Regions from separate parts of the Streptomyces sp. NPDC058665 genome, predicted to be linked through region 2. Evidence: riboswitches for the same ligand, from Rfam matches in the RefSeq annotation. Region 2 holds a riboswitch; each other region holds the start of a gene.
What was found. A riboswitch is a leader RNA that binds a small molecule or an ion and turns the genes downstream of it on or off. The one in region 2 is predicted to bind cyclic di-AMP.

Region 1 (10,311 bases), on a different contig from region 2:
ATTGCCTGCCGGTCCGCATCCGATACCAGTCGCGCTCTCGGCGTGAATCACTCTGCGAGGAAGCCGCTTCCGCAGGCGACTTCGCAGACATCAACGGACTCGGCGACGGATCGGTTCACCACCGGATCCAGAACATGCCGATGAAGCCGGCTGTGCCGGGCCGGCAGCGTCTGACCTGGCCCGCCGCCGACGGGCGCGAGGCGCGTGAACTCCGCGCGGCGACGGGCGAGTTCGACCCCGCGAGATTCGTGTCCGCCGACTTCGCGGCGTCGGCGGGCGTCTGCGACATCGGCGCCTACCTCGCGCCCGCTGTTCGCGCTGGGCAACCCCAAGCCCGGGGACGGGATCTGCTGAGCCGGCCGGGCCCCGCGCCGTAGGCTGAGACCGTGGTCATCGAACAGAACGTGAACCTGAGCGACGGGCGCACCCTGCGGACGTACGACAGCGGTGGGGGTGCCGACGGGCACGTGCCGACCCTCGTCTGGCATCACGGCTCGCCGCAGACCGGCGCCCCGCTGGAGCCGCTGCTCACCGCCGCCGCGGCGCGCGGTATCCGGCTGGTGTCGTACGGCCGCCCCAGCTACGGGGGTTCGAGCCCGCAGCCGGGGCGGAACGTGGCAGCGGCGGCGGACGACGTGGCTGGGATCGCGGACGCGCTCGGCCTGGGGCCGTTCGCGGTGATGGGGGCGTCCGGGGGCGGGCCGCACGCGCTGGCGTGCGCCGCGCTGCTGCCGGACCGGGTGACGGGAGCCGTCTGCTTCGCAGGGCTGGCGCCGTACACGGACGACTTCGACTGGTACGAGGGCATGGTGTCGCCCGGCGGTCTGCGGGCCGCCGCCGACGGGCGCGAGGCGCGTGAACTGTACGCGGCGACCGAGGAGTTCGACCCGGCGAGCTTCACCTCGGCCGACATCGCCGCGCTGGAGGGCGAGTGGGCGTCGCTGGGCGCCGACGCGGTGAAGGCGGGGCAGGCCGGGGCGGACGGGCTGATCGACGACGACGTGGCCTTCGCGACCGCGTGGGGCTTCGACCTGGGGGAGGTGGCCGCGCCCGTACTGCTTGTGCAGGGCGGCCTCGACCGGGTCGTCCCGTCCGCGCACGCCGGGTGGATGCTCGCCGGGCTGCCCCGGGCGGAGATGTGGGTACGGCCCGAGGACGGGCACGTCTCGGTCCTCGACGCGTGTCCGGCGGCGATGGACTGGCTGATGGCGCTGGGTACGTCGCTTACATAGCCTTGCGGTTATATAACTGGGTGGGTATGGTCGGGGTATGCCCATACCGTTCGACGTGCTCGCGGAGCCGAGCAGGCGCAAGATCCTCGATCTGCTCCTGGAGCGCCCGCATCTGGTCGGTGAGCTGACCGACCGGCTCGGCCTGAGTCAGCCCGGGACGTCCAAGCATCTGCGGGTACTGAGGGACGCGGGGCTGGTGCGGGTCCGGCAGGAGGCCCAGCGCCGGTGGTACGAACTGACGCCGGAACCGCTAGCGGAACTCGACGCCTGGCTCGCGCACTACCGGCATCTGTGGACCGGGAGTCTCGACGCGCTCGAACGGCATCTCGACGCGATGGAGGACGATTCCTCATGACCCCGCACAACGACGGTCCGGACCGTCCGGATGGCCTCGATGGCTTCTCCTCCCTCTCGCGCGCGGGCGACGGGCGGACCGCGCTGCGCATGGAGCGGCGGCTCGCGCATCCGCCGCAGCGGGTCTGGGACGCGATCACACGGCCCGAGCACCTCGCGCGGTGGTTTCCCTCCGAGGTGAGCGTCGATCCGCGGCCGGGCGGCGAGATCGGCTTCCACTTCCCCGGCGACTCCGGCCCCGGCATGACAGGGAAGGTCACCGACGCCGACGAGCCGCGCCTCTTCGCCTTCACCTGGGGCGAGGACCATCTGAGCTGGGAGATCATCCCTGACGGGGACGGATCGCGGCTTCTCCTCGTCCACACCTTCGGCGACCGGTTCGGGGCGGCGAGCTTCGCGTCCGGCTGGCAGATCTGTATCGCGGCGCTGGGGCAGGTGCTGGACGGCCGCCCCGTCGACGTCGAGCAGGACGCGCGCGGGGCGCTGCACGAGGCGTATCTGGCCCGGTTCGACGAGCTGACCCGGGGCCGGGCCGAGGAGACCGCGGACGGCGGGCGACAGGTCCGCTTCGTGCGCCAGCTCGTACGGCCCGCCGAGGCGGTCTGGGCCCAACTGACGGGCGGAGCCGAGCCGTTGACGGGGTCGCCCGTGCCTCCGGGCTTCACCGCGGACAAGGTCCCGGCAGGCCCGGTCACGGCCGTACACGCACCGGAACTCCTCGCGTACGCCTGGAGTCCCGAGGGCGAGGTCCGCTGGGAGCTGCGCCCGGGGACGGGCCACGGTCCCCGGCTGGTACTCACGCAGACCGGACCGCACGGCTTCGCCACGGACGCGGCGCTGGCGGCGTGGCGGGTACGCGTGGAGGAACTGGCGGCGGAACTGATGAAGACACCGCAGACCGGGGCCGGGGGCGGGGCCCGCGCCTAGGGTCTGTCGTTTGGATCAGGCAGGATCAGGGAGCGCCCGCCGCGGCAGCGGCTGATGTCACTGCGGTGTTCCGGGCCCGCGAAGACCCGCCGGACAGAACCTAGGGCGGGCCCGCAAGGGAGCCTCGTCCGCACGCAGGGGCCGGACGGTCGTCGTCCAGGTACGCGTCGCCCTCGTCTGAACCGGCATCCGGGCGGGCGCGGCAAGGGCCGACGGGCGGGGTCCGCGCAGGAGTTCTTGTGTGGTGCCCGGCTGTCGGCTCGCGGCGGGTACCTTGAGACCGTGATTGTCCAGGCACGGAAGTCGCGCGGTGGCCGCGTGGAGCCGGCGTCGGCGAACTCACCGGTGCGGCGGACGGGTTGGGGAGTTCGGCAGCGTGCCGCGGGGGTGCTGTCGGCGCTGCTCCTCGGCGTCGTCACGCTGGTATCTCCCGCACCGGCCGCAGCGGTGGGCGCCACGAGCGCCGGCGCCGCCGCGGCAACTCCCGTCCAGCGGACACTCCCCCAGCAGGCCGACCGGCCGACGCGCTCCGAGCGGTCCCGCGACTTCCGGCGGGACTCCCCCCGCGCCGCCCACAGTTACGCGGGCGCGCCGACCCGGGCCGCCTCCACCGGTCTCCGGACACCCGAGCACACCCGGCAGCAGCACGCGCCGCAGCCCGACACGGGCGTCCTGCCGTTCACCACGGGACTTCCCCTCCCCCGCGCCGTCGTGGACCGCGGCGTACGGCCCGGTGTCACCGCACCGGCGGCCCAGCCCTCCGGACTGCCCGACGTCCGCGGGCCTCCCTCCGGGAGCAGTCATCCGCACTGTCCCCTTTCCGCGCCGACGCACCGCCCCCGGTAGAGCCGGGCGGGCCTGAAGCCAGGCCCGTCTCCCTCGCGGGGGTGGCGCGTTCCGGCACCCTCCCGGAGGAATCCCATGACTCGCGCCACCACGGTGCGGGCAGTTCTGGCTGTGGCCGTCCTGCTCGTATCGCTCTTCGTCACACTCACCATGAGCCCCAGACTGGGGCTCGATCTGCAAGGCGGCACCCGGCTCGTTCTCCAGGCCCGCGACTCCGCGACCGCGACCGCCGACCGGGAGAGCACCGACCGTACGGTCGAGGTCCTTCGTCAGCGGATCGACGCGCTGGGGGTCGCGGAGCCGACCGTCACACGTTCCGGCGAGGACCGCGTCCTCGTCGAACTCCCCGACGTCACCGATCCGCGGAAGGCCGCCGAGGTGCTGGGCCGGACCGCCCAGCTGTCTTTCCATCCCGTCAACGGCGTCGCCGGCGACGAGCCTCCCGAAAGGACTGAAAAGCCCGAAAAGACCGATACACCCGGAGAGCTGGTCCTCCCCGACGAGAACGGCAGCCGGCTCAGGCTCGGCGCGTCGGATCTGTCGGGCGCGGGAGTGAAGGACGCCCGCGCGGAGTTCGACGGCCAGCGGGGAGCCGGCTGGTTCGTCTCCCTCGACTTCCGTGACGAGGCGTCCCGCGCGTGGACACGGCTGACGGGGGAAGCCGCCTGCCATCCGCCGCAGGACGAGCGGCGCCGGGTCGCGATCGTGCTGGACGACAAGGTGATCTCCGCGCCGCAGGTGAGCCCCTCCGTGGCCTGCGGTGCCGGACTTCCGTCGGGTACGACCCAGATCAGCGGCTCCTTCTCCGCCGATGAGGCCAGGAACCTGGCGCTGCTGATCAAGGGCGGGGCCCTGCCGGTGCCGGTCGACGTCGTCGAACAGCGCACCGTGGGCCCGACGCTGGGCGCCGAGGCGATCGGCGCCAGCGCGCGGGCCGCGGTGATCGGCGCGAGCCTCACCGCCCTGTTCATCACCTTCGTGTACCGCCTCTTCGGCGGCCTCGCCTCGCTGGCCCTGGCCGGGTACGCGCTGATCTCGTACGCCGCCCTGGTCGCGCTCGGCGTCACGCTGACGCTCCCAGGCCTGGCCGGATTCGTGCTCGCCATCGGGATGGCGGTCGACGCGAACGTGCTGGCCTTCGAACGGGCGCGGGAGGAGTACGCGGGCCGCTCCGGCGGTGCTCCACGGTCCGGCCGCACCCTGCGGTCCGCGACGGCCGCCGGATTCCGTAACGCCCGCACCGCGGTTGTCGACTCGAACGTGACGACTCTGCTCGCCGCCGGCCTTCTCTTCGCCCTCGGATCGGGTCCTGTGAAGGGGTTCGGCGTCACCCTGGGGATCGGCGTGCTCGTGTCGATGTTCTCCGCCCTCGTCATCGCGCGGGCACTGACCGATGTGGCGGCACGCTCCCGCTTCGTCGCCGATTTCCCCGGCGTCAACGGAATCGGCCTGCCGGGCCGCGTACGTACGTATCTGACCCGCCGCGCCCCTGATCTGTTCCGCAGGTCGCGGCGGTGGCTGGTCGTCTCGGCCGCGGTGATGGCCGTCGCGGTGCTGGGTGTCGCCCTGCGCGGGGTGAACCTCGGCGTGGAGTTCACCGGCGGGCGGCTCATGGAGTACGCGACGACCCGGCCCGTCGATGTCGACACGGCTCGCACGGCCCTGGCCGACGCGGGCTTCGCCGATGCCGAGGTCACCACGGCGGGCCGGCAGGAGCTCTCGGTGCGCACCGGGGACACGAGCGAGCGGGCCGAGGCGGCCATCCGCGGCGCCCTGAGCGAGGAGGGCGGACCGACGACGAAGGTACGGGACGACCTGATCGGCCCCAGCCTCGGCGATGAGCTGAGGCGCCACGCGCTGATCGCGCTGGGGATCGCCGTCGGGGTCCAACTCCTGTATCTGGCCGTGCGGTTCAGATGGTCGTTCGCGGTGGCGTCGGTGGCCGCGCTGGTGCACGACGTGGTGATCCTGATCGGGGTCTTCGCGTGGCTGGGCCGTCCCGTCGACGGGATCTTCCTCGCCGCGCTGCTCACCGTCATCGGTTACTCGGTGAACGACTCCGTGGTGGTCTTCGACCGGGTCCGTGAGCTGTGGGCGAGGGCGCCCCGCGCTTCCCTGGTGCCGACCGCGCGAACCGCTGTACTACAGATGGTGCCCAGAACCGTGAACACCGGCATGGGCGCGCTGTTCATCCTCACGGCGCTGGCGGTACTCGGCGGGGACTCGCTCAGGGACTTCGCGCTGGCCCTGCTCATCGGTATCTGCGTGGGCACGTACTCGTCCGTGTTCACCGCCGTGCCGGTCGCGCTGGCGATGGAGACGTCCCGCAAGGGGGGTCCGGGGGCGCCGCGGGGGCGGCGTGGCGCGGGCCGTTCACGGACGGTGCCGCGTCGCGGACGCCCGGCGGACAACGGGGCGCGGGTGTGAGCGCGTGAAGGCCGCCGGCCGGGCCGCTGGTGCGGTCCGGCCGGCGGTCGGTGAGGTGACGGACGCCGCAGGGTCTAGTAGGGACCGTTGACGTTGTCGATGGAGCCGTAGCGGTCGGCCGCGTAGTTGCAGGCCGCGGTGATGTTGGCGACCGGGTCGTAGCTGTCGGTCGACGTGCCGGGCACGTGGTACGCCTCGAACGTCGGGGCGATGACCTGGAGCAGGCCCTTCGACGGGGTGCCGGCCGCGGCGTTGGAGTCCCAGTTGTTGATGGCGCGGGGGTTACCACCGGACTCGCGCATGATGTTGCGGTGGATGCCGTCGTACGAGCCGGGTATGCCGTTCTGCGCCATGACGTCCAGCGCCTCCCGGATCCAGCCGTCGAGGTTGTTGGTGTAGGTCTTGGCGGCGGTCTCGACGGCCTCGGTGGCCTCGCTCTCCGACGCGGTCCCGGTCGGCGCGGCCCCCTCGGACTTGGCCTTCCCGGCGAGCTTCAGCTTCAGGCCGGGGTGGATGAGCGAGGGGTTGTCGCCGACGGCGGCGCGGTTGGTCTTGTAGATCGCCTGCCAGCCACCGCTCACGGAGCGGGCCTTGGCGATCTTGGCCAGCGACTCGCCCTTGATGACGGTGTGGGTCACCTTCTGGACGGCGGTCGAAGCGGCCGGGGCCGTCTTGACGTGCTGCGGGGCGGGGGCCGCGCCCGCCGTGGTAGCGGTCACCAGGGGAAGGGCGAGTGCTGCGCCGCCCGTGCCGACCGCGATGAGGCGGCGGGCGAGCGGGCTGGTGCGGGAACGGCGGTGCTTACCCTCTGCGGGCATGACGAAATCCTCTCCGTCGCCTGCGAGGTGAGCTGTCGGGTTCGAGCGGGAGATGCCCGGCCGCGATAGTGCGCGACTTCACCCCGAGCCGGTCCGGTGCAACGGATCGGCGACTTACCTGGGTCCCCCGCTCCTGCCGTCCATGAGTTGTTGGGTGCGGTTTCCGGACAGCGGCAGGATTCGGCGTTCCGCCCGGAATGACGAGAACGTAAGCGAGAAGGTCCGGGCGAAACAAGTCCTGAATTCACAGGGCCATGCCATTCACGGATCCGGCGCCGGTCAATTCGAATTCGGGCGAGGCGATTCGGGCCTCAACTTTCTTTTGCGGCACGGGAGGTGGGGCGGGGCGGCGAGAAGCGCGGTCCTTCAAACCTGTGACACACATCACGAGCTTTCGGTGCAACCACTCGCACCCAACACCACCCAAAAAGGGACAAGTTAGGCTTGAAATACCCATAACGACCGCACCGCAAAATGGACAAATGTGCGCTTTCCAATAGGGCGGGGTGGGGTGGTTTCCCGGCCCCGCTCCGCCCTTGTACGCGGGCTGGTCGACCGCCCAGGAGCTGGGCAGCAGAGCACCGAGCGCGCAAGGTGCGGAACCTTCGGAACGTGCCGAACAAGCGCCTACACTCCGGGAGTTGCTTTCACGAGGCCCCCGTGTCAGGGAATGGTCAGGTCCCGCCAGAATTCGGATTCCACGGAAACGGAGAGGATGGAGAATCGGTTGCCGGCGAGCCGTGTTCATCCCGTGGGGAGGACATCGGCCGCCTCGGACCGGTGCGCCCACTCCTTGGCTACGAGGACCGTCTTCCGATCCGCCTGGACTGCTTCGGTAAGATACGTACTACGCGGTTTGTTTTTCAATACCTGTCGTCACAGCCCGACTACGAATCTATGCAAGGCAGGAGGGAGCCCGATGGCGCAGCAAGACCGTGCAATCCGGACCCGCCGGTCGATCCTCGAAGCGGCGGCGGCCGTCTTCGACGAGCGCGGCTACAACTCGGCCACCGTCGGCGAGATCCTCACGCGGGCGGGGGTGACCAAGGGCGCCCTGTACTTCCACTTCACCTCGAAGGAAGACCTCGCGCTCGGGGTCCTCGACGCCCAACTGGCGATCGGACCGTTCCCCGAGCAGAGCAGCAAACTACAGCTGCTCGTGGACCAGGGCATGGTCCTCGCACACCGGCTGCGCCACGACCCGCTGGTCAGAGCCAGTACGGGCCTGGCGCTCGACCAGAGCGCACTCGGCATCAACCGCGGCACACCGTTCGAGTCGTGGGTGGCGCAGAACGAGGACATGCTGCGCCAGGCGAAGGAGCAGGGCGAACTCCTGCCCCATGTGAACCTCAGGGAGACCGCCGAGCTGTTCACCGGCGCCTTCGCCGGCGTGCAGACGATGTCCCATGTCCTGTGCGACCGCGCGGATCTCGACCACCGGATCTCGGTGCTTCTCAACCATGTGCTGCCGAGCATCGCCGTGCCCGCGGTGCTGGCGAAGCTGGACATGGCGCCGGACCGGGGTGAGCGGATTTACGCGGAGATCGAAGCCCTCCAGGACAAATAAAACCGACCAATCTGTTTTATGAGTCGCTCGTTCTGTCCCAAAAAGACTCGACGCCTTCCGCGGGCTCCTTACTCAGGAGCGGTACGGAAGGCGTCGAACGGGCCGGTCTCGCCGGTCAGTTGGCGGTCCGCCGCGTGCCGGGGCCGCCGTTGATGACAAAGGCCGATCCCGGCTCCACGAGGACATCACCCTCGGCCGAGTTCGTGATGGTCACTCCCGTCAGCGTCGCGCTGCCGCGGGCACCGCCCATCGCCAGGATTCCGGAGCCGTTGTTGGACTTGTCGATGGTCACGTCGCTGATCTCGACGTCCGGTACGTTGCCGCCACCGTTCTTGAACTGAATGCCGTCATACGTGGAGTCGGAGATCTCGGTGTCCCTGATCTTCACGCCGGTGATATCCCGGCTCGCCGGGAAGATGGTGATCGCGCCGAATTCCTGGTCCTCGTTCCAGAAAGCGCCACCCGTGCGGTGGAGGGCGTTTCCGGTGAGCAGGGTCTCGCCCGAGAACGGCAGCGGGTCGTGGTCGGTCGCCAGCATGATGCCGGGATAGTTGGCCGTGTCGGCGATCAGGTTGTTCTGCACCTTGTTGCCGTAACCGCCGTATATCGCGACGCCGTTGGCCCGCCACGGCAGCTGGATGGTGTTGTCGGTGAACGAGTTGTCGTGCGCGATGTCCACGGCCGGGTCCTTGACGTACCGGTTGGCCCAGACGGCGAGCGAATCGTCGCCCGTGGTGCGGAAGGACGAGTTGTCCACCGACGAATTGCGGGTGCCGTTGGTGAAGTTGATGCCGTCGGCGTACGTGTTCCGGATCCGCATGCCACTGAACTGAAGGCCGTCGGCGGGACCCCAGAGCGCCGGGATGTTGTCGTAGTCGCGGCCGACCCAGACACCGACGTTGGCGTGCTCGATCCAGACGTTCGAGATCTTGGTGTTCTGCCCGAAGCGGCCGTTCAGGCCCACGCCGCCCTCGGCTCCCCCGCCGCCGCGGATCCGGCCGGAGCCGAAGATCGCGATGTCGGAGATCTGGGTGTTGTCGTCGATGTCGAAGCCGAAGTTGCCCTCGTGCGGGTGGTTGATCCCGCCCGCGTTCTGCGGCTCGGTGAGCGTGTAGAGCTGTGAGTGCCACATACCGGCGCCGCGGACGGTGACGTCGCTGATCCCGATCTGGTTGTACTGGCCCTGGTTCTGCGGGTCGTCGGTCAGGATCTTCTGTTCCTGGCGCCACTGGCCCGCCGGGATCCAGACACAGTCGATGTCGCCGTTCTGGTCGGCGGTCACCGCGTCCTGGAGGGCCTTGGTGTCGTCGTTGCCGTCGTCCGGGACCGCCCCGTACTCGGTGATCGAGGTGCACTCGGCCGGCTTGGCCGCCGGCGGCGCCACCTGCTCCAGGTCGATCAGATCGACGATGTAGAACGGCGCGGAGTCGTCCGCGTCGCGCTGCAGCCTGAACTTCGTGCCCGCCGGATAGCTCTTCCCCAGCAGCGCGTGCGACTCGTCGAAGAGCCTGCGGGCGTCCGCCTGGGGTGTGTTGGTCAGCGACTCGGGGTCGTCGGTGTTGCCGTACAGCCAGCTGTGCTTGGAGGAGAGGTCCAGCTTCTGCACGAAGGCACCGTCGGCGTACAGGCTGAGGGTGGCGTCGATGCCACCGCCGCCCGGCGCGTCGGGTATGGAGTTGCGTACGACGATCGAGTTGGCGTCGTTGGTGGAGGTGAACTCCACGAACTGCCCGGGGTTGTCCAGGCGCACCGATTTACGGCCGGACGACTCGCTGCCGAAGTTGGTGTGCCCGAAGGTGCGTTGGGGGTCCGCCTCCAGCAACGTGCCCTCGTAGTCGGCGGCTTCGGCCTCGTACTCGACGTACGGGAGGGTCGCCCCGCGCTCGGCCACCGGCGCGGGCGCCTGGGCCTGGGTCTGGGCCTGGGCTTGTGCCTGTGCCTGCGCCTGCGCGGGGGCTGAGGCTGAGGCGGCGGGCAGGAGTCCGACGACGAGCAAGCCAGTCATGGACATGCCAGTGATCAGTCGTCGTCTCAGGTGCTTCGACTTCATGATGTCCTCTGTTTCCGTGGGGTCGACAGAGTGAGAAATGCCGGTCCGGGGTGGGGGTAGACGGCATATTGCAAGAGAACCGCAAATAAT
Region 2 (10,311 bases):
CCGGGGGCGAGCTGGGAGCGGGCGACCCGTCGGCCCGCGTTGATCTGGGTGTAGGTGGTACGCGGGAGGGCGACCCCGGCCGCACGCCAGGCGGCCTGCGTCAGACCGGAGCAGTCGAACCCGTCGGGCCCGGTCGCGCCCCACACGTACGGCTTGCCGAGCGCTCCGCGCGCGTAGGCGATCGCGGCGGCGGCGCGGCCGTTGGGCGCCGGTACGGCCCCGGCGCGGCTCTGGGCGCGGTCGGCGCGTGGATCGGCCGGCCCGGTGTTTCCTGCATACCGCGCGCGTTCGGCGGCGGTGAGCCGGGCGAGGAGTTTCTCGGCGTCCGCGAGCTTCTTCTTGACCGTCGACTTGTGTGTGGCCAGGGCGGCTTGGCGGTTCTTGAGTTCGTCGGCCTTCGTGTCGGCCTTCTTACGTAAGCGGCCGAGTTCACCGAGCTGGGCGCGCATTCTGTTGACGGCCTGGGCCTGCTGGAAGCCGGAGCGTTCGGCGAGCGCTGCCCCGCGCAGGTATTCGTCGGGGTCGGAGCTGAGGGCGAGCTGTACGGCGGGGTCGAGGCCGCCCGCGCGGTACTGCGCGGTGGCGATCGAGCCGAGCGCGTTGCGCGAGACGTTGAGGCGGGCCGTACGCCGGGCGGCCTCGTCGCGCAGCTTCTCCAGCGAGGCGCTCGCCTCGGCGGCCTTCTCCTTGGCGCCGTTGTACTTCTCGGTGGCGGTCTCGGCCTCGTGGTAGAGCTTGTCGACCTTCGCCTTCACCTGGGCCTGGGTGAGCTGCGGTTCGGCCTGTGCGGTCCCTTCGAGCCCGGTCGCCGTCGCGGCTCCCGCGAGGGCGAGAGTGGCCGCCGTACGGCCGTAAGGCCCGCTGAACGGTCTGGAGTTGAATCGGGGTCGGCGGTGCGCTGCCACGGGGGCGTCCACATCCTTCGTTCCGGCTCGGCTCGGTGCGGCTGTTGTCGGGGAGGACGCTAGGCGCGGCGGTCACGGGAGCGCGGCGGCATGCCCGCTATTGCCCGCGGACGGCAGGTCTGCGGCGGATTGTGGCCGTCGGGGATATGGCGAATTCGACGATTCCGGACGGAAGTTGACCGATCCGATGACTTCAGAGCGGGGAGCGGGCGGCGGTGGTACGGGGCCGTCGGCCCGGTTGGACTGTCAGTGGTGGCGCGTAGCTTTTTTCTCATGACCACTCTCGGGGAAATGCTGAAGGGGCCCTCTTCCCGGTCGCTTTGGGAGCGGCTCTGCCCGCTGCTCGAAGGGCTGGACGAGACGGAGCTGGCCGCCGCCGCCACGATTCTGCGGAGCTGGCCGCCCGAGCGGCGGCCGATGCCGGACAGCTGGTGGAGCGAGCTGCTGGCGGGCGGGAGGCGGCCGTACCACGCGTCGGCGGGGACGCGCAGGCTCGGCCGGCTGGTCGACGTGGAGGCGGCCCGGGTGCCGGCGGAGCCGGACGCGGACCGGGACGAGTACGAGGAGGCGAACGGCGCTGCCGACGAGCCGTACGAGCCGGATGAGCCAGTGGCCTTCCCGTACGGTGCCGCGGCGGTGGCGGTCCCTTCCGATCTGCGGCGGCCGGTGTTCGGCGCGGTGGCCGAGTGGCATCACAACGGCGGGGACATCGTCGGCTGGAGCACGGTCGCGAGCGCCCCGCCGACCATGTATCTCGGCGGCGCCGACTACCACGACAATCCGCTCGACATCCAGATATCGCCGGACGGCGGGATCGTCGCGGCGTCGGTGGAGTGCCGCTGGCACGCCTGGTCGTCCGATGGCGAGGAGCTGTGGTCGCTCGACCCGGCGGACCTCTGGCCGGGGGCGGTGGCTGACGACGACGGCGACGAGGGCGGGGACGACCTCGTGGGCATCGACGTCCCGGTGCGGTTCTCGTTCGACGCGGACGGGCGGCGCGTGGCCGTCGGGCGGCTGCGGGGCGGCCCCGTGGCCGTCCTGGACGCGCGGACCGGGCACGTCCTGGCGCCCGGCCCGGAAGCGGGGCCGTGGGACGGCGAGGGGCCCGTCGCCCTGGACGCGGCCGGGCGGCTGCTGGCACACGCCCGCGGCAGCCGGGTGGTCGTACGGGACGTGGACGTGGACGGCGGCGCGGTGCTCGCCGACGCGGACACCGGGCTGGTCACGATCCACGCGCTGGCGATGGCACCGGACGGCGGCGGGCTCCTCGCCGTAGGGGCTGACGGCAAGGACAACCCGGCGGTGTGCTCCCTGACCCTGTCCCGGTCCCTGTCTCCCTCACGTACGGCGGCAGGGGCGGCGATCCTCACCGCGGCTGAGCCGGTACGGGCCGGGCGGGCGCCCGACGGCATGGTCGCCACCGACCCGCTGTCGGTGGTCACCGCGCGGGCGGTCTGGACCGCCGACGGACCGCTCGCCTTCATGTCGTCCGACGTCGGGGACGTCCTCTTCGGCGCCGACGGCCGGGTGCTGCGGGTGACGGCGGGGGCGAGCGTCGCCGCCTTCACCCCCGACGGCCGGGCCCTGATCACCGTCGGGTGCGCGGACCAGGACGAGATGGACCCGATCGACGTCTGGTTCCTCGACGCCATGGACCCGGCGGACAGGCCATAGGGGGCGGGCAGTTTCTCAAGATGGCGGCAGCTCGGTGTTGAGCCTGTCGGCAGGCACTCGCGCGATGCGGGTCCAGCCGCTCCAGCCACGCTCCTGCAGAATCGCCAGCACCAGTTCGGCGCCCGGGGCGGACTCCACCATGGCTGAGTCCATCAGGGCGACGAACTGATCGTCGAAGCCGTCGGTCCCCACCTCGCCGGCCTCCACGGCGCGAATCATCAGGCGCTCCAAGATGTCGGCGACCTCGACGATCCGCGGGTCGCCGGCCCGCCAGTCGGGCTCCCCGGTGAAGAAGCTGTAGAGCCTCACCATGTCGGGGTCGTCCAGCTCCTCGTGCTTCTTGGCGATCACGGCGTCGATCAGGTCCGGCACCTGCGCGGCGATCATGATCCAGGCATCCCGCTCCAGCTCGATGTACCGCTCCCCGACGCCGAGACCCCGCAACCGGTCGAGGTAGTACACGGCGCTCTGCGGGAGCGCCAGGTGCTCTCCGGCGGCGAGCCGGGCGAGCCGGCTGCGGGTGCCCCGCAGCCGCCGGATCTCGGCGCGCAGATCCTTGTCGATCTCCTGGACACCGCCGACGAACTCCTCCGGGCTGGCGTCGAGGAGTTCCTGCACCCTGGCCAGCGGCACGCCGGCGTCGGCCAGGGTGCGGATCAGGATCAGTCGCACGACCGCGGCGGCATCGTAGGTCCGGTACCCGGACCGGTCGCGCTCGGGCTCGGGCAGCAGCCCGATCTTGTGGTAGTGGCGTACCGCCCGCACCGTCACCCCGGCGTACGCCGCAAGCTGGCTGATGGTGAGCATGGGTCCCAGACTGCCTCAGGCGATCTTCCGGCGATAGGTGGCCATCGCGAAGACGTACGCCACGACGAGGATGCCGACGCACCAGGCGAGGGCGGTCCAGATGTCGTCGCCGACCGGCTGCCCCGTCAACAGAGCCCGGATCGTGTTGACGATCGACGTCACCGGCTGGTGCTCGGCGAACCAGCGCACCGGGCCGGGCATCGTCTTGGTGGGCACGAACGCCGAGCTGACGAACGGCAGGAAGATGAGCGGGTAGGCGAACGCGCCCGCCCCCTCGACCGACGACGCGGAGAGCCCGGGGATCACGGCGAGCCAGGTCAGCGCCAGGGTGAACAAGAGCAGGATGCCGGCGACCGCGAGCCATGCCGCCAGTCCCGCCCCCGAGCGGAAGCCCATGAGCAGCGCGACGCCCACGACGATCACGAGCGAGATCAGGTTGGCCATCAGAGAGGTGAAGACGTGTGCCCACAGCACACCCGACCGTGCGATCGGCATGGACTGGAATCGCTCGAAGATGCCGCTCTTCATGTCGGTGAACAGCCGGTAGGCGGTGTAGGAGATGCCCGATGCGATGGTGATGAGCAGGATGCCGGGCAGCATGTAGTTCACGTACGAAGCCGATCCTGTATCGATCGCGCCGCCGAATACGTAGACGAACATCAGCATCATGGCGACCGGCGTGATGACGGTCGTGATGATGGTGTCCACACTGCGGGTGACATGGCGGAGGGTCCGCCCCGTGAGAACGGCGGTGTCGGCGAAGAAGTACGAGGTCATCCTTGTCCCCCCTACTTCTTCGTGCCGGAGGCGTCGGTCTTGTCGCCGCCGGCGATGATCGCGAGGAAGATCTCCTCCAGGGTCGGCTGCTTCTCGACGTACTCGACCGTGGCGGGCGGGAAGAGCTGCTTCAGCTCGGCGAGGGTGCCGTTCACGATGATCCGACCCTGGTGAAGGATCGCGATCCGGTCGGCGAGCTGTTCGGCCTCGTCCAGGTACTGCGTGGTGAGCAGGACGGTCGTGCCGTACTCGGCGAGCTCCTTGACGGCGTGCCACACCTCGATACGCGCCTCGGGGTCGAGCCCGGCCGTCGGCTCGTCCAGGAAGATCACCGGCGGATTCCCGATGAGGCTCATCGCGATGTCCAGCCGACGGCGCATCCCGCCTGAATACGTGGACACCTGCCGCGTGCCGGCGTCGGTCAGCGAGAAGCGCCTCAGCAAGTCGTCCGCGATGGCGCCCGGGTCCTTGAGGTGGCGCAGCCTGGCGACGAGTACGAGGTTCTCCCGACCGCTGAGGATCTCGTCGACGGCCGCGAACTGCCCGGTAAGGCTGATGGACGCCCGCACATCCGCCGATTGCACGGCGACGTCGAAGCCATGGACGCCGGCTGTCCCCGCGTCGGCCTTCAGGAGCGTGGCGAGGATCCTCACGGTCGTGGTCTTGCCCGCCCCGTTGGAGCCGAGCAGGGCGAAGATGTCGCCCCGCGCCACGTCGAAGTCCACGCCGCGCAGCACTTCGAGCTTCCCGAACGACTTCTCCAGACCCCGCACGCGAATCGCCGGACCGGCGATCGATTGGGTCACCATGGTCATCTGCCTCCTTCGCGGAGCCTTCCGGTCGGCTGTGAGGAGGCTCCTGAAGGGAGGATGGAGGGTTGACCCAGCGTCAAGGTCAAGCCGGTCAGGCCGGGCGCACGCTGCCGTAGATCGGCATGTAGTAGATCGACTCCTCGCGGACGTTCGCGCCCGGTTTCGGCGCGTGGATCATCTTGCCGTCGCCCTTGTAGATGCCGACGTGGCTGATGTCGTCGTAGAAGAACACCAGGTCGCCGGGGAGCAGGTCCGCCGTGGCGACGCGCTTGCCGACATTCACCTGGTCCCAGGTCGTACGCGGCAGCTGCACGCCCGCCTCCTTCCAGGCGGCGGCCGTCAGCCCCGAGCAGTCGTACGAGCTGGGGCCGGTGGCGCCCCACACGTACGGCTTGCCGATCTGGGCGCGGGCGAAGGCGAGGACCTTCTCGGCCTTGGCCGCGTACGTACCGTCCGTGGTGCCGGAGCCGGTGCCGGTCCCCGTACCGGTGCCCGTGCCCGTGTCGCCGCCGGTCGCGGGCGCCTCCTCCTGCCGCGCCTCCTCCTGGCGCTTGCGCTCCGCGGCCTCCTCCTTGGCCTTCGCCTCGGCCTTGCGGCGCGCCTCCTGCTCCTTCTCCCGCTCCAGGGCGGCGAGCCGCGCCTTCTCCTCGGCCGTCAGCTCGGAGAGCAGCGACCGCGCCGCCGCGAGCTTGTTCTGGACCTTCTGCTTGCCCTCCTTGAGGGAGGCCTGCGACTCCGTCAGCGTCTCCAGGCTCTTCGTCGCCTTGGCGCGCTGCTTGGCCGCGGACCGCTGCTCCTTCTGGAAGTCCTCGACCGCCCCCTGCTGGCGCTCGGTCAGCCGGTCCATCAGCTGGGTCTGCTCGAAGTACGACTCGGGGCTGTCGGCGAACATCAGGGCGGCCGTCGGACCGACGGCGCCCGCGCGGTACTGCGCCGCGGCATACGTACCGAGGGCGCGCCGCGCCTCGTTCACCTTGTCGGCGCTCTTGGCGACGTCGTCCAGGACCCGGTCGACCGACTTGCGCTGGGTGTCGGTCGCTTCCTTCGCCTTGTTGTACTGCTGCGTCGCCGTACCGGCCTGCCGGTACAGGTCGTCGACCTTCTTCTGCACTTCTTCGATCGAGGGCTTGGGCTCGGCCGGCGCGGCGGTGGCGCTCTGCGTCGAGAGCAGCGTCACCGAGGCGAGGGCGGCCGTCGTGAAACCGACGGCGGGGGTGTTCGCCCGTATTCCGGTGCGAGCGCGCGTCTTACGATGCGATGCCAAGGCCGGCATCTCCTTCCGTGGACCGCCTACCGGGTTAGCTGTCGGGTTCGGGCGGAACGGAAGGCTGCCCTACGGGCCTGGTGAGCGGCCCGATTCACCCCGGTGGAACGTGGTGGGTCCCCGGTTCCGAACTCCCTTGCGGGAAGCCCGGATTCGGCGGAGGCCGTCCGCTCGGCGCCGATCACCGATGGAGTACGGACCACCTCGGCGTGCACGCTAGCCAATGCGTGGTGCCGCTGTGAAGGTTGATGGCCGATATGCCCGATACATTTTCGTGACCTTTCGCATAAACACCCTCGGAGACCCCCCTGAGGCCATCCCGGCGCCCCCGCCAAGTCATGTGGCAGTCCGCTGTCAGTGCGGCACCCTAGACTCAGGAAGCGATGAGCAGCCTCTTTGACGACAGCTTCCTGGCGGACCTCCAGCCCTCGGCCGAGGAGCCCCCGCCGCCACCCGAGGACACCGCTCCGGAACAGGTGCCCGACGATCTCTTCGGAGGGAAGTTCGACGTGCCCCCGCCCCGGGATCCGCACCACCGCGACGGCGCCCCGCGCACCGTCGTGGACCCGGCGGCGCTGCTCGAAGGGCTGAACGAGGAGCAGCGCGCCGCCGTCGTGCACACCGGATCGCCGCTGCTCATCGTGGCCGGCGCCGGCTCGGGCAAGACCCGTGTGCTGACCCACCGGATCGCGCATCTGCTGGGGACCCGCCGGGTGCATCCGGGCGAAATACTGGCGATCACGTTCACCAACAAGGCCGCCGGCGAGATGAAGGAGCGTGTCGAGCAGCTCGTCGGCCCGCGCGCCGCCGCCATGTGGGTGATGACGTTCCACAGTGCCTGCGTGCGGATCCTGCGCCGCGAGTCGAAGCGGCTCGGCTTCACGTCGTCGTTCTCGATCTACGACGCGGCCGACTCCAAGCGGCTCATGGCTCTGGTCTGCCGCGATCTGGACCTCGACCCCAAGCGGCACCCCCCGAAGTCCTTCAGCGCCAAGATCTCGAACCTGAAGAACGAGCTGATCGACGAGGAGACCTTCGCCGGTCAGGCGAGTGACCCCTTCGAGAAGACGCTGGCCGAGGCGTACCGGATGTACCAGGGGCGGCTGCGCGAGGCCAACGCCCTGGACTTCGACGACATCATCATGACGACGGTCCATCTGCTCCAGGCGTTCCCGGACGTCGCCGAGCACTACCGCCGCCGCTTCCGCCATGTCCTGGTGGACGAGTACCAGGACACCAACCACGCGCAGTACACCCTCGTACGTGAGCTGGTCGGCCCCTCGGGCGAGGGGCACGACCCGGCGGAGCTGTGCGTCGTCGGTGACGCGGACCAGTCCATCTACGCGTTCCGGGGCGCCACGATCCGCAACATCCTCCAGTTCGAGGAGGACTACCCGGACGCCACGACGATCCTGCTGGAGCAGAACTACCGCTCCACGCAGACGATCCTCAGCGCGGCCAACGCCGTCATCGAGCGCAACGAGAGCCGGCGGCCCAAGAATCTCTGGACGAACGCGGGAGCGGGCGCCCTGATCACGGGGTACGTGGCGGACACCGAGCACGACGAGGCACAGTTCGTCGCCGACGAGATCGACCGTATGACGGACGCGTCGGAGGCCAAGGCGGGCGACGTCGCCGTCTTCTACCGGACGAACGCGCAGTCACGTGTCTTCGAAGAGATCTTCATCCGCGTCGGCCTCCCGTACAAGGTCGTCGGCGGCGTGCGCTTCTACGAGCGCAAGGAGGTCCGCGATGTGCTGGCCTATCTGCGCGTGCTCGCCAACCCCGAGGACAGCGTCCCGCTGCGCCGGATCCTGAACGTGCCCAAGCGCGGCATCGGCGACCGCGCCGAGGCGATGATCGACGCGCTCTCGGCGCGGGAGAGGATCTCCTTCGCGCAGGCGCTGCGCCGGGTCGACGAGGCGTACGGCATGGCGGCCCGTTCGTCGAACGCCGTGAAGCGCTTCAACACGCTGATGGAGGAGTTGCGTACGGTCGTCGAGTCCGGCGCCGGTCCTGCGACGGTCCTGGAGGCCGTGCTCGAACGGACCGGCTATCTGGCGGAGTTGCAGGCGTCGACCGACCCGCAGGACGAGACGCGGATCGAGAACTTGCAGGAACTGGCCGCCGTGGCACTGGAGTTCGAGCAGGAGAGGGCCCAGGCGGCGGGGACGGACGCGACGGCGCCCGCCGCGGACGCGACGGCAGCAGACGAGCCCGCCCCGGATGCCCCGGCCCCGGACGCGCCCGCCGCGGGGACGTCCGGCACGCTCGCCGAGTTCCTGGAGCGGGTCGCGCTCGTCGCCGACTCCGACCAGATCCCCGACGAGGACGAGGAAGGCTCCGGTGTCATCACGCTGATGACGCTGCACACGGCGAAGGGGCTCGAATTCCCGGTCGTCTTCCTGACAGGCCTGGAGGACGGCGTCTTCCCGCACATGCGCGCGCTCGGCCAGGCGAAGGAGCTGGAGGAGGAGCGCAGGCTGGCGTACGTCGGCATCACGCGCGCCCGTGAGCGGCTCTATCTGACGCGGTCATCGATGCGCAGCGCGTGGGGCCAGCCTTCGTACAATCCGCCGTCCCGCTTCCTGGAGGAGATCCCGGGCGAGCATCTGGAGTGGAAGCGCACCGGGCCGATGGCCGCTCCGGCGGGACCGACGTCGGGGATCACGTCCTCGCTGTCCACCTCCCGCACCCGGTCGGGCCCGGCGGGCTTCGCCACACGGCGCGCGACCGAGAAGCCGGTCATCTCGCTCGCGGTGGGGGACCGGGTCACGCACGACCAGTTCGGCCTCGGGACGGTCGTCACGGTGACGGGGTCGGGCGCCGACGCGCAGGCGACGATCGACTTCGGGGACTCCAAGCCGAAGCGGCTGCTGCTGCGGTACGCGCCGGTCGACAAGCTGTAACGCGTAACGCGCGGGTGTGGGCGGGCGCGGAGACGCGCCCGCGCCCGGTCGGTCGTGGCGTCGGATGTCAGATGTTGAGGCCGTGGCCCCGGAGCCAGGGGAGCGGGTCGATCGCCGCGCCGCCGCCGGGCCGTACCTCGAAGTGCAGGTGCGGACCGGTGGAGTTGCCCGAGTTCCCGGAGTACGCGATCTCGTCACCGGCCTTGACCGAGCCGGAGCGGATCTTCGTGCTGCTGAGGTGGCAGTACCAGGTCTCGGTGCCGTCGGGGGCCGTGACGATCGCCATGTTGCCGTAGGCGCTGTTCCACTGCGTACGGACGGTGCCGTCCGTCGCCGCCATCACCGGCGTGCCGTACGCGACGGGGAAGTCGATGCCCGTGTGCATCGACATCCAGTTGACGCCGGCCTGGCCGTAGTACGCGCTGAGGGCGTGATTCGCCACGGGGATGGCGAACTTGGGGCGGGCGGCCTCGCGGGCCGCGGCCAGTTCCTCGCGCTTCTTCTTCTCCGCCGCCTGACGCTCTTTGAGGTCGATGCGCTCCTGGGTGCGGCTGGCGCGGTCCCCGAAGTCACGTGCGTCGGCGTCGAGAGCGGCGAGTTGGGTGTCGAGCTTGTTGTTGACCGCGGCCGGTTTGATCGCCGTCGCGTCCGACGCGGTGAGGGCGGTGGTCGAGTCGTCCTTGGTCTCGTCGGCGGCGCCCAGTCCGCCGACCGAGGCGGCGGCGATACCGGCGACACCCATCACACAGGCGGAGGGGACCGCGACGGTCAGCAGGGCCGAACGCTTCGCCGGTGAACGGCGCCTGCTGCGGCTGCCTCCGGCCGCCCGGCGGACGGGGCGCGGGGTGATGGTCGCGGCTGCGGCCCCGACAATTCGGTCCGCGTGCTCGGAATGTTCGGAGTAGTCCGGATCGAACTCCGCCTCCGATTCCGACGCCTGTTCAGGCTCCGGACCGGGCGTGTCGTACTCGTGCTCGTCGCTCTGGGCGGGCGCCTCGTACGTGGGCTGCTCGTACTCCGGCGTCTCGTACTCGGACTGCGCGAATTCCGCCGGCGTGAACTCCGCCTGCGTGTACTCGGTTTCCTGCTGGTGCTCGATCTCGGGCTCGTACGCGGCCGGTTCGTAGGCGGCGGGCTCGTACGGCGCCGACTCGTAGGACTCG
Region 3 (10,311 bases), on a different contig from region 2:
GAGCGCGGTGCGGAGTTGATGACGCATCTGCTGAACATCGATCCGCCCGATCACACCCGTCTGCGGCGGCTGGTTTCGCAGGCGTTCACTCCCCGGCGCGTGGCCGAATTCGCACCCCGGGTACAGGAGTTGACCGACGGGCTGATCGACTCATTCGCGTCGAAGGGGGAGGCCGACCTGATCCATGACTTCGCCTTCCCGCTCCCCATCTACGCGATCTGCGATCTGCTCGGCGTCCCGCGCGAGGACCAGGACGACTTCCGCGACTGGGCCGGGATGATGATCCGGCACGGCGGCGGGCCACGGGGCGGGGTCGCGCGGTCCGTCAAGAAGATGCGGGGGTATCTCGCCGAGCTCATCCACCGTAAGCGGGACGACCCCGGAGACGACCTGATCTCCGGCTTGATCCGGGCCGGCGACCACGGCGAGCACCTCACCGAGAACGAGGCCGCCGCGATGGCGTTCATCCTTCTCTTCGCGGGGTTCGAGACAACCGTGAATCTCATCGGGAATGGCGTGTACTCGCTGCTTCGTCATCCCGATCAGCGCGAGCGCCTTCAACGCTCCCTCCGCGCAGGCGAGAAGGAACTCCTCGCGACCGGCGTCGAGGAACTGCTCCGCTACGACGGTCCGGTGGAGCTCGCCACCTGGCGCTACGCCACCGAACCCGTCGAACTCGGCGGGCAGCGCGTCGCGGTCGGTGACCCCGTCCTCGTCGTACTCGCCGCCGCCGACCGGGACCCGGCGCGGTTCGCCGACCCGGACCGGCTCGATCTGGCGCGGAGTGACAACAAACACCTCGGATACGGCCACGGCATCCACTACTGCCTCGGCGCGCCCCTCGCCCGGCTTGAGGGGCAGACCGCGCTCGCCACCCTTCTGACCCGCCTGCCCGACTTGCGGCTAGCGGTCGAACCGTCCGATTTGAGGTGGCGTGGGGGGCTCATCATGCGTGGACTGCGTACGCTCCCGGTGCAGTTCACAGCGGTGAGTGACTGACGGATCGTCAACACTGTGACTTTCACGTGATCTACGCTGCATCGACTTGTGACAGACGTTCGAGTACGGCTACGTTCACGATCGTCCCGGCAGTCACGCGCCGGGGTTCACGTCCCAGCAGTCTCACGGAAGGCAACCGCATGCGCTCCGGGAACGGCCGGCACCGTCGGCCCCGTCAGGCCCCCGCCCTTGTCGTCGCGGCAGGGGTGACAGGCTCGGCGATCGCCATCCCGCTGCTCGGCGCGACCGGCGCCAGTGCGGCGGACGCCTCGACCTGGGACCGCGTCGCCGAGTGCGAGAGCGGCGGCATGTGGAGCGCCGACCTCGGCAACGGCTACTACGGCGGCCTCCAGATCTCCCAGGAGACCTGGGCCGACTTCGGCGGTACGGCGTACGCCCCCACCGCCGACCAGGCCAGCCGCAGCCAGCAGATAGCCGTCGCCGAGAAGATCCTCGAAGCGCAGGGGCCGAGCGCGTGGCCGACCTGCGCGCTGGTCACCGGGCTCACGGCGGAGCCGGGCACGGACGCGGGCGCCGACGGTGAAGCGGACAAGGCTCAGGGCAACGGTTCCTCCGGCGAGTCCACCCAGCAGCAGGAGACCTCCCCGGAGCCCGAGCCGAGCGAGACGGCCGAGCTGCCTCCCGCTCCCGAGTCGACCCCGTCGTCCGGGCAGTTCGGCCGCGACTCCGCGTCCGAGGCCGAGGAGCAGGGCGCCGAGCCGAGCTCGGAGCCCAGCACCGCCGACGCGGGGAAGGGCAAGCACCGCGGCGAGGCGGCCCCCGAGGCGGGCAAGCCCGCCGGGGAGGCCGAAGCCGGCGAGGAAGGCAAGACGGACGAAGAGCGCGAAAGCGGCCGTCATGCCTCACGGGGTGACAGTTCGACACGCGCCGACGACGTCGCGGACGGCTCGTACACCGTCCGTGCGGGCGACAATCTGTGGGCCATCGCCGACGAGGCGAAGGTGGAGGGTGGCTGGGCCGCGCTCTACCAGGCGAACCGCGAGGTCGTGGGCTCCGACGCGGACCTCATCCTGCCGGGCCAGAAGCTCGATCTGACCGCGAATCAGGGGTAGTTAAGCGGGCTATGTCCGCATCTGGGCAAGTGAGACAAGCGTCTCTTCGCCCCAACTGATGCGGTCTGCCCGGCAACTCGCCCCCTTTCCGTTCCGACCTGCGTAAACAGAGGTTTCCTCGGGGCGGGATGGGCGAATCATCCCGGATGTTCCTTCTTTGAACATCCGGGATGTCTGTGTTTACGGTCTGAACCGCTCGCACCGCGGGCACCGTCGACCGTCACGCCGAGTCCTGCCGTCGGTCGGGGGGAGTACTCGTCGCTTCACGCGCCGAAGGCAGGAGCGGGGGACCCAGGTAAGTGCCGGCCAATACGGCCGGCTCGGGGTGCAGCCGTGTGCGAGGGGACGTACAGACGTTCCCGGGTCGCACGGCCGGGCAACTCACTTGGCCCGAACCCGACAGCTCACCTCGCAGGCGTCGGTGAGGAGATCTCGCATGCTGTTTTCCAGCGCGTCCGGCAAGGGCAAGCACCGTCGTCCCTCCAAGACCGTCCGTTACGCCACGCTCGCCGGCATCACCGGTGCCGCCGTCGCGGTCCCGCTGATCGGCGCCACCGCCGCCTCCGCGGCCACCACCTCCGAGTGGGACGCCGTCGCCCAGTGCGAGTCCGGCGGCAACTGGTCGATCAACACCGGCAACGGCTACTTCGGCGGGCTTCAGTTCTCCGCCTCCACCTGGGCCGCGTACGGCGGCACCGCGTTCGCCTCCAGCGCCGACCAGGCCTCGAAGTCCCAGCAGATACAGATCGCCGAGAAGGTCCTGGCCGGCCAGGGCAAGGGTGCCTGGCCGAGCTGTGGCGTGGGTCTGTCCAACGCGTCGAACGACGCGGGCTCGGCCGACTCCGGCTCCGGGGACTCCGGTCAGCAGCAGGCCGCCCCCGAGCAGACCGAGCAGGCCCCCCAGGCCGCTCCGGAGAAGCGGTCCGCCCCGCGTGCGACGCAGGAGCAGCCCGCCTCGCGCACCGAGACGCGCGGCCCGGTCAAGAAGGGCGACGGCGAGTACAAGGTCAAGCCCGGCGACTCGCTCTCCAAGATCGCCGAGACCAAGAAGGTCGAAGGCGGCTGGAAGAAGCTCTTCAAGCTCAACAAGGACATCGTCGAGGACGCCGACGTGATCTTCCCGGGTCAGCAGCTCCACCTGAGCTGACCCTTTCCCCTTGAACCCCCGGCCCGGCGCGCCTCACTCCCCCCGGACGCGCCGGGCCGGGGGCTTCGGACGGCCTCCGGCCTTGGGCTTCGGAAGGGCTCGACCCAACCCTTGGACATTCGGGTCCGAACGGGCATCGCGGACTCTTTTCGTCCCAGCGGGCGGGCATCTGCCGACCGCCGACCGGGAGCCGGTTAGGCTCATGCCGCAAGGCCAACGCAAGGCCGACGAGGCCCGGCACCCATGAGGCCCTGCTCCACGCGTCACATCCCAGAAGGAGATGCTCGTGCCGTCCATCGACGTCGTCGTAGCCCGGGAAATCCTTGACTCCCGAGGCAACCCAACGGTCGAGGTCGAGGTCGGCCTCGACGACGGCAGCACCGGCCGTGCTGCTGTCCCCTCCGGTGCGTCCACCGGTGCGTTCGAGGCCCTTGAGCTCCGCGACGGTGACCAGAACCGCTACCAGGGCAAGGGCGTCGAGAAGGCCGTCCTCGCCGTCATCGAGCAGATCGGCCCGGAGCTCGTCGGCTACGACGCCACCGAGCAGCGCCTGATCGACCAGGCGATGTTCGACCTGGACGCCACCCCCGACAAGTCCTCGCTCGGCGCCAACGCCATCCTCGGTGTCTCCCTGGCCGTGGCGCACGCCGCCTCCGAGGCCTCGGACCTGCCGCTGTTCCGGTACCTCGGGGGCCCGAACGCGCACCTGCTGCCCGTTCCGATGATGAACATCCTCAACGGCGGGTCGCACGCCGACTCCAACGTGGACATCCAGGAGTTCATGATCGCGCCGATCGGCGCCGAGTCGTTCTCCGAGGCCCTGCGCTGGGGCGCGGAGGTCTACCACACGCTGAAGAAGGTCCTGAAGGAGAAGGGGCTCTCCACGGGCCTCGGCGACGAGGGCGGCTTCGCGCCGAACCTGGAGTCCAACCGCGCCGCGCTCGACCTCATCCTCGTGGCCATCAAGGAAGCCGGCTACGCCCCGGGCAAGGACATCGCGCTCGCACTCGACGTCGCGGCCTCCGAGTTCTACAAGGACGGCTCCTACGAGTTCGAGGGCAAGTCCCGCTCGGCCGCCGAGATGACCGAGTACTACGAGGAGCTCGTCGCCTCGTACCCGCTGGTCTCCATCGAGGACCCGCTCTTCGAGGACGACTGGGCCGGCTGGAAGGTCCTCAACGACAAGCTGGGCTCCAAGGTCCAGATCGTCGGCGACGACCTCTTCGTCACCAACCCCGAGCGCCTGGCCCGTGGCATCGAGGAGGGCTCGGCCAACGCCCTGCTCGTCAAGGTCAACCAGATCGGTTCGCTGACCGAGACCCTGGACGCCGTCGAGCTGGCGCAGCGCAGCGGCTTCAAGTGCATGATGTCGCACCGCTCCGGCGAGACCGAGGACGTCACGATCGCCGACCTCGCCGTCGCCACCAACTGCGGCCAGATCAAGACCGGCGCCCCGGCCCGCTCCGAGCGCGTCGCCAAGTACAACCAGCTCCTGCGCATCGAGGAGATCCTCGACGACGCGGCGGTGTACGCGGGCCGCAGCGCGTTCCCGCGTTTCAAGGACTGACCCCCGGGACCACCGGCCACCGGTCCGCCCGTCCTACGGCCGTCCCCGGCCACGGTCCCGTACCGTGTCCGGGGACGTACGCGCGTACAGAGGCAGTACGGCAGTACAGAGGAACGGGGTCCGCCGGGCCTCTGAGGGAGGCGGGACCATGGCCGCGAACCGGGACCGGTTCTCCACCGCGACCAAGATCAGGATTCTGGGCGAGCAGACCGCCGCCCGTGTCTACCGCTCGCAGACCCGCAGGCAGGCCCGCCGTTCCCGGCTCACCGGACGCGCCGCGTTCCTGGTTCTCGTGGTCTGCTCACTGATCGTGGCGCTCGCCTATCCGATGCGGCAGTACGTGTCCCAGCGCGGCGAGATCGCTGAGCAGGAGCAGCTGGCGCGCGAGGCCGCGAAGCGGGTCGAGGAGCTGCGGGACGAGAGGGCCCGCCTCCAGGACGACGCGTACGTCCAGCGGCTGGCGCGCGAGCATCTGCATTACGTGATGCCGGGGGAGACCGGCTACATCATGGCCGACCCCCGGGCGGCCGAGGAGCACCGACCCGACCAGGGCGCGGGCGACCGGCCCTGGTACTCCAACCTCATGGACGGCGTCGACAAGGCGGACCGGACGGACCGGTAGCGGCCCGGCCGCACAGACGGACATCGGCCGACAGGTATCGGCAGACAAGCATCGGCCGGCCGACAGACACCGACGGACAGACAGACATCAAGGAAACCGACGCAGGTATGCAAACGCCCCCTCCGCAGACCGAACGCACCGAACCCACCGAGGCGGACGTCGACGCGTTCAGGCAGCAGCTCGGCCGGCCCCCGCGCGGTCTGCGCGCCATCGCGCACCGCTGCCCCTGCGGTCAGCCCGACGTGGTGGAGACCGCCCCGCGGCTGCCGGACGGTACTCCGTTCCCGACGCTCTACTACCTGACCTGCCCGCGCGCGGCCTCGGCCATCGGCACGCTGGAGGCGAACGGTGTCATGAAGGAGATGACCGAACGCCTCGCCACCGACCCGGAGTTGGCCGCCGCGTACCGCAAGGCGCACGAGGACTACATCGCGCGCCGCGACGCCGTCGAGGTACTGGCGGGTTTCCCGAGCGCGGGCGGAATGCCGGACCGGGTGAAGTGTTTGCACGTGCTGGTCGGCCATTCGCTGGCGGCGGGTCCGGGGGTGAACCCGCTGGGGGACGAGGCGCTGGCGATGCTGCCCGAGTGGTGGCGCAAGGGCCCCTGTGTGATCCCGTTCACAAACGACGTCGGCAGCAAGTCGGCCACCAGGGCGGCCACCGAAGAGGACACCCGATGACCAGGGTCGCGGCCGTCGACTGCGGTACGAACTCCATCCGCCTCCTCGTCGCGGACGCCGACCCCGCCACCGGCGAACTCACCGACCTCGACCGCCGGATGACGATCGTGCGCCTCGGCCAGGACGTCGACCGGACGGGACGGCTCGCCCCCGACGCGCTGGAGCGCACCTTCGCGGCCTGCCGCGAGTACGCGGAGATCATCAAGAGCCACGGCGTGGACCGGATCCGCTTCGTGGCCACCTCCGCCTCCCGCGACGCCGAGAACCGCGACGACTTCGTACGCGGCATCCTCGACATCCTCGGAGTCGAACCCGAGGTGATCACCGGAGACCAGGAGGCGGAGTTCTCCTTCACGGGCGCCACCAAGGAGCTGACCGGCCGCACCGACCTGCACCGTCCCTACCTGGTCGTGGACATCGGAGGCGGCTCCACCGAGTTCGTCGTCGGGACCGACGGGGTCACGGCCGCGCGGTCGGTGGACATCGGCTGTGTACGGATGACGGAGCGGCACAGCCCGAGCAGCCCGGCGACCCTCGGCGAGATCACGGCCATACGCGGCGACATCGACGCCGCCCTCGACACGGTCGAGGAGAGCGTCCCGCTGGCCGAAGCCCGTACGCTCGTCGGCCTCGCCGGGTCCGTCACCACGGTCGCGGCGATCACGCTCGGCCTGACCGAGTACGACTGGCGGGCCATCCACCACTCCCGGATCCCCTTCGAGCGGGTCCAGGAGATCACCGGCATGCTGCTGTCGGCCACGCACGACGAGCGCGCGGCGATTCCCGTGATGCATCCCGGACGGGTCGACGTGATCGCGGCGGGTGCGCTGATCCTGCTCACGATCATGAAAAGGACCGGCGCGGAGGAGGTCGTCGTGAGCGAACACGACATCCTCGACGGCATCGCGTGGTCGCTCGCCTGAGCGGGTGACCGGGCCCGGGGCCGGACGTCCGGGCCCCCTTTACGGAGGTCTTACGGGGCCTCTGCAGCCCCTCTCGCGGCCACCCCGGAACGAAGTTCGTGAAGTTCTTCACAAGAGAAACCGCCGAGTTGGGCGCACATCACTCTCCGGGGAGACCCGACCCCCTCCCGACCCCCCTGTCCGGGCGGTCAACGGGCCGTTCCAGCGGCATTGCGGGGGTGTGAACCACCCGCTGGCTCGCCACCCGGAAACACCCCAAGGGGCAGCTCAGAAGGGGTGCGGAACGTCCCGTGAGACCGTGTGGCTCCGCTTCGGGCGGATGATGTCGATCATGGGGGCCGCGCAGTGTAGCAGAGATGGGGAAGGTGCTTGTGAAGGGGCTCACGAGCACCCCCTCCCAGGCAGGTGGATACTCGATGGCATGAGCACCACGGAGCGTCCCAGGATCCTTGTTGTAGGCGGAGGGTACGTAGGCCTGTACGCGGCTCGTCGCATTCTGAAGAAGATGCGCTACGGGGAGGCGACGGTCACGGTTGTCGACCCCCGCTCGTACATGACGTACCAGCCCTTCCTCCCCGAAGCCGCCGCCGGAAACATCTCGCCCCGGCACGTCGTCGTACCGCTGCGCCGCGTGCTGCCCAAGGCCGAGGTGCTCACCGGCCGGGTCACCACCATCGACCAGGACCGCAAGGTCGCCACCGTCTCGCCGCTCGTCGGTGAGGCCTACGAGCTTCCCTTCGACTATCTGATCGTCGCGCTCGGCGCCGTCTCCCGTACCTTCCCGATCCCCGGCCTCGCCGAGCAGGGCATCGGTATGAAGGGCATCGAGGAGGCGATCGGTCTCCGTAACCACGTGCTCGAACAGCTCGACAAGGCCGACTCCACGACCGACGAGGAAGTCCGCCGCAAGGCGCTGACCTTCGTCTTCGTCGGCGGTGGCTTCGCCGGTGCCGAGACCGTCGGTGAGGTCGAGGACCTGGCGCGCGACGCCGCGAAGTACTACACGAGCGTCAAGCGCGAGGACATGCGCTTCCTGCTGGTCGACGTCGCCGACAAGATCCTTCCCGAGGTCGGCCCGAAGCTGGGCAAGTGGGGCAAGGAGCACCTGGAGAGCCGGGGCGTCGAGATCTACCTCAAGACCGGTATGGACTCCTGCGTCGACGGTCACGTCGTGCTCGGCAACGGCCTTGAGGTCGACTCCAACACCATTGTGTGGACCGCCGGCGTCAAGCCCAACCCGGCGCTCGCCCGTTACGGTCTGCCGCTCGGCCCGCGCGGCCACGTCGACACCGACGCCAAGCTCCAGGTGCGCGGCACCAACCACATCTGGGCCGCCGGCGACAACGCCCAAGTCCCGGACCTGGCCGCCCGCCGGGCCGGTGTCGAGAACGCCTGGTGCCCGCCCAACGCCCAGCACGCGCTGCGTCAGTCGAAGGTCCTCGGCGACAACGTGATCTCCGGTCTGCGGGGCTTCCCGCAGAAGGAGTACAGCCACGCCAACAAGGGCGCGGTCGCCGGTCTCGGCATGCACAAGGGCGTCGCGATGGTCGTCATCGGCAAGATGAAGATCAAGTTCCGTGGCCGGCTGGCCTGGTACATGCACCGTGGCTACCACGGCATGGCGATGCCGACCTGGAACCGTAAGATCCGCGTCTTCGCCGACTGGACGCTCTCGGCGTTCCTCAAGCGCGAGGTCGTCTCCCTCGGTGCGATGGAGACGCCGCGCGAGGAGTTCTACGAGGCGGCCAAGCCCGCCCCCACGCGTCAGGCCGTCGCCCCGAAGCCGGAGTCCGAGCCGGAGCGTGCGCCGGGCTCGACCCCGGAGCCGGGGGCCACGAAGGCCAAGGCCGGCACCAGCGCGAAGGCCTCCTGACGACCGTGCGCCGGGGCGCGTAGCCGCCCGTAACGAGCCGAAAGGGCCGCCCGCCATCCGTGGTGCGGGCGGCCCTTTCGTGTGCGCCCGGCGCCGAAGGTGGGTACGACAAGGCACGCAAGGGTGCGCACCGGCAGATTTAGTCACAAAGTACATGGCAGGTGCAGCTATTTTTGCCCGCCCATTGCGTGCTGTCGGGACTGCATCTCCCTCCCGGCGGTGTTTACGTATCTGTTGAGCATTTCTGGGATCCACCATCACGGAGGTGTGTGCCATGGCAGACGCCGCACTGCGGCTGACCACTCTTGCCGAGGAACTTCTGGGAGCCCCGCTCCCCGTACGTATCCGCGCCTGGGACGGCAGCGAGTCGGGTCCGCCCGGCGCGCCGACCCTCGTCGTCCGGCACCGCCGGGCCCTGCGCCGACTGCTCTGGAAGCCGGGCGAGCTGGGCCTCGCCCGGGCCTGGGTGGCCGGTGAGATCGACGTCGACGGCGATCTGTACGCCGCCCTCGACCGGATCGCCGGGCTTCTCTGGGAGCGCGGCGCCGAGGCCAAGGACGGGGTGCACCCGCTGCGCGACCCGCGGATGCGCGCCGCGGGCAAGCGCCTGCTGGAGATCGCCGGCCCCTGGCCGCCGCCCCCGCCACCGCCCGAGGAGGTACGGCGCAGAAGCGGCGCGCTGCACACCAAGCGCCGGGACAGGGCCGCGATCAGCCACCACTACGACGTGGGCAACGACTTCTACGAGCTGGTCCTCGGACCGTCCATGGTCTACTCCTGCGCCTACTTCGCGCAGCCGGACTCCCCGCTGGAGGAGGCGCAGCGCGACAAGGTCGACCTCGTCTGCCGCAAGCTCGGACTCAAGGAGGGCGAGCGGCTGCTCGACGTCGGCTGCGGCTGGGGATCGATGGCCATCCACGCGGCGCGCGAGTACGGCGCCCAGGTCACCGGCGTCACGCTCTCCCGCGAGCAGGCCGCGTTCGCGCGCAAGCGCATCGCGGGCGAAGGGCTCACCGACCGGATCGAGATCCGGGTGCAGGACTACCGGGACGTCAGGGACGGCCCGTACGACGCCATCTCGTCGATCGGCATGGCCGAGCACGTCGGATCGGTGCGTTTCCGTGAGTACGCCGACGACCTCTACGCCCTACTCAAGCCGGGCGGGCGGCTGCTCAACCATCAGATCGGACGCCGTCCCGAGAAGGACGAATCCACGTACCGGATCGACGACTTCATCGACGCGTACGTCTTCCCCGACGGCGAACTGGCCCCGCTCTCCCGCACCGTGGGCACGCTGGAGGAGGCGGGCTTCGAGGCCAGGGACGTCGAATCCCTGCGCGAGCACTACGCGCTGACGCTCCGTCAGTGGGTGCGGAACCTGGAGCGGCACTGGCCCGAGGCGGTACGGGCCACCTCACCCGGGCGTG

Region 1: it holds a riboswitch for cyclic di-AMP, as region 2 does, so the genes downstream of both, ACFWV8_RS24460 (transglycosylase SLT domain-containing protein) here and ACFWV8_RS27115 (NlpC/P60 family protein) in region 2, are expected to answer to the same signal.
Region 3: it holds a riboswitch for cyclic di-AMP, as region 2 does, so the genes downstream of both, ACFWV8_RS01935 (transglycosylase family protein) here and ACFWV8_RS27115 (NlpC/P60 family protein) in region 2, are expected to answer to the same signal.

The regions. Positions count from the first base shown of each region.
Region 1 covers NZ_JBHXRX010000039.1:26,882-37,192, reverse strand. Annotated here, with positions in the region: gene ACFWV8_RS24490 (hypothetical protein) at 141-377, shown strand; gene ACFWV8_RS24485 (alpha/beta fold hydrolase) at 387-1,232, shown strand; gene ACFWV8_RS24480 (metalloregulator ArsR/SmtB family transcription factor) at 1,270-1,587, shown strand; gene ACFWV8_RS24475 (SRPBCC family protein) at 1,584-2,513, shown strand; gene ACFWV8_RS24470 (hypothetical protein) at 2,796-3,359, shown strand; gene secD (protein translocase subunit SecD) at 3,435-5,786, shown strand; gene ACFWV8_RS24460 (transglycosylase SLT domain-containing protein) at 5,861-6,604, opposite strand; cyclic di-AMP (ydaO/yuaA leader) riboswitch at 6,609-6,800, opposite strand; gene ACFWV8_RS24455 (ScbR family autoregulator-binding transcription factor) at 7,524-8,171, shown strand; gene ACFWV8_RS24450 (glycosyl hydrolase family 28-related protein) at 8,287-10,221, opposite strand.
Region 2 covers NZ_JBHXRX010000048.1:16,213-26,523, reverse strand. Annotated here, with positions in the region: gene ACFWV8_RS27140 (NlpC/P60 family protein) at 1-905, opposite strand, end outside; gene ACFWV8_RS27135 (hypothetical protein) at 1,179-2,579, shown strand; gene ACFWV8_RS27130 (MerR family transcriptional regulator) at 2,595-3,386, opposite strand; gene ACFWV8_RS27125 (ABC transporter permease) at 3,402-4,163, opposite strand; gene ACFWV8_RS27120 (ABC transporter ATP-binding protein) at 4,175-4,972, opposite strand; gene ACFWV8_RS27115 (NlpC/P60 family protein) at 5,067-6,248, opposite strand; cyclic di-AMP (ydaO/yuaA leader) riboswitch at 6,247-6,408, opposite strand; gene ACFWV8_RS27110 (ATP-dependent DNA helicase) at 6,623-9,148, shown strand; gene ACFWV8_RS27105 (peptidoglycan DD-metalloendopeptidase family protein) at 9,216-10,311, opposite strand, start outside.
Region 3 covers NZ_JBHXRX010000002.1:115,747-126,057, forward strand. Annotated here, with positions in the region: gene ACFWV8_RS01925 (cytochrome P450) at 1-999, shown strand, start outside; gene ACFWV8_RS01930 (transglycosylase family protein) at 1,140-2,072, shown strand; cyclic di-AMP (ydaO/yuaA leader) riboswitch at 2,331-2,505, shown strand; gene ACFWV8_RS01935 (transglycosylase family protein) at 2,509-3,219, shown strand; gene eno (phosphopyruvate hydratase) at 3,500-4,786, shown strand; gene ACFWV8_RS01945 (septum formation initiator family protein) at 4,935-5,408, shown strand; gene ACFWV8_RS01950 (DUF501 domain-containing protein) at 5,516-6,088, shown strand; gene ACFWV8_RS01955 (exopolyphosphatase) at 6,085-7,011, shown strand; gene ACFWV8_RS01960 (NAD(P)/FAD-dependent oxidoreductase) at 7,433-8,884, shown strand; gene ACFWV8_RS01965 (class I SAM-dependent methyltransferase) at 9,159-10,311, shown strand, end outside.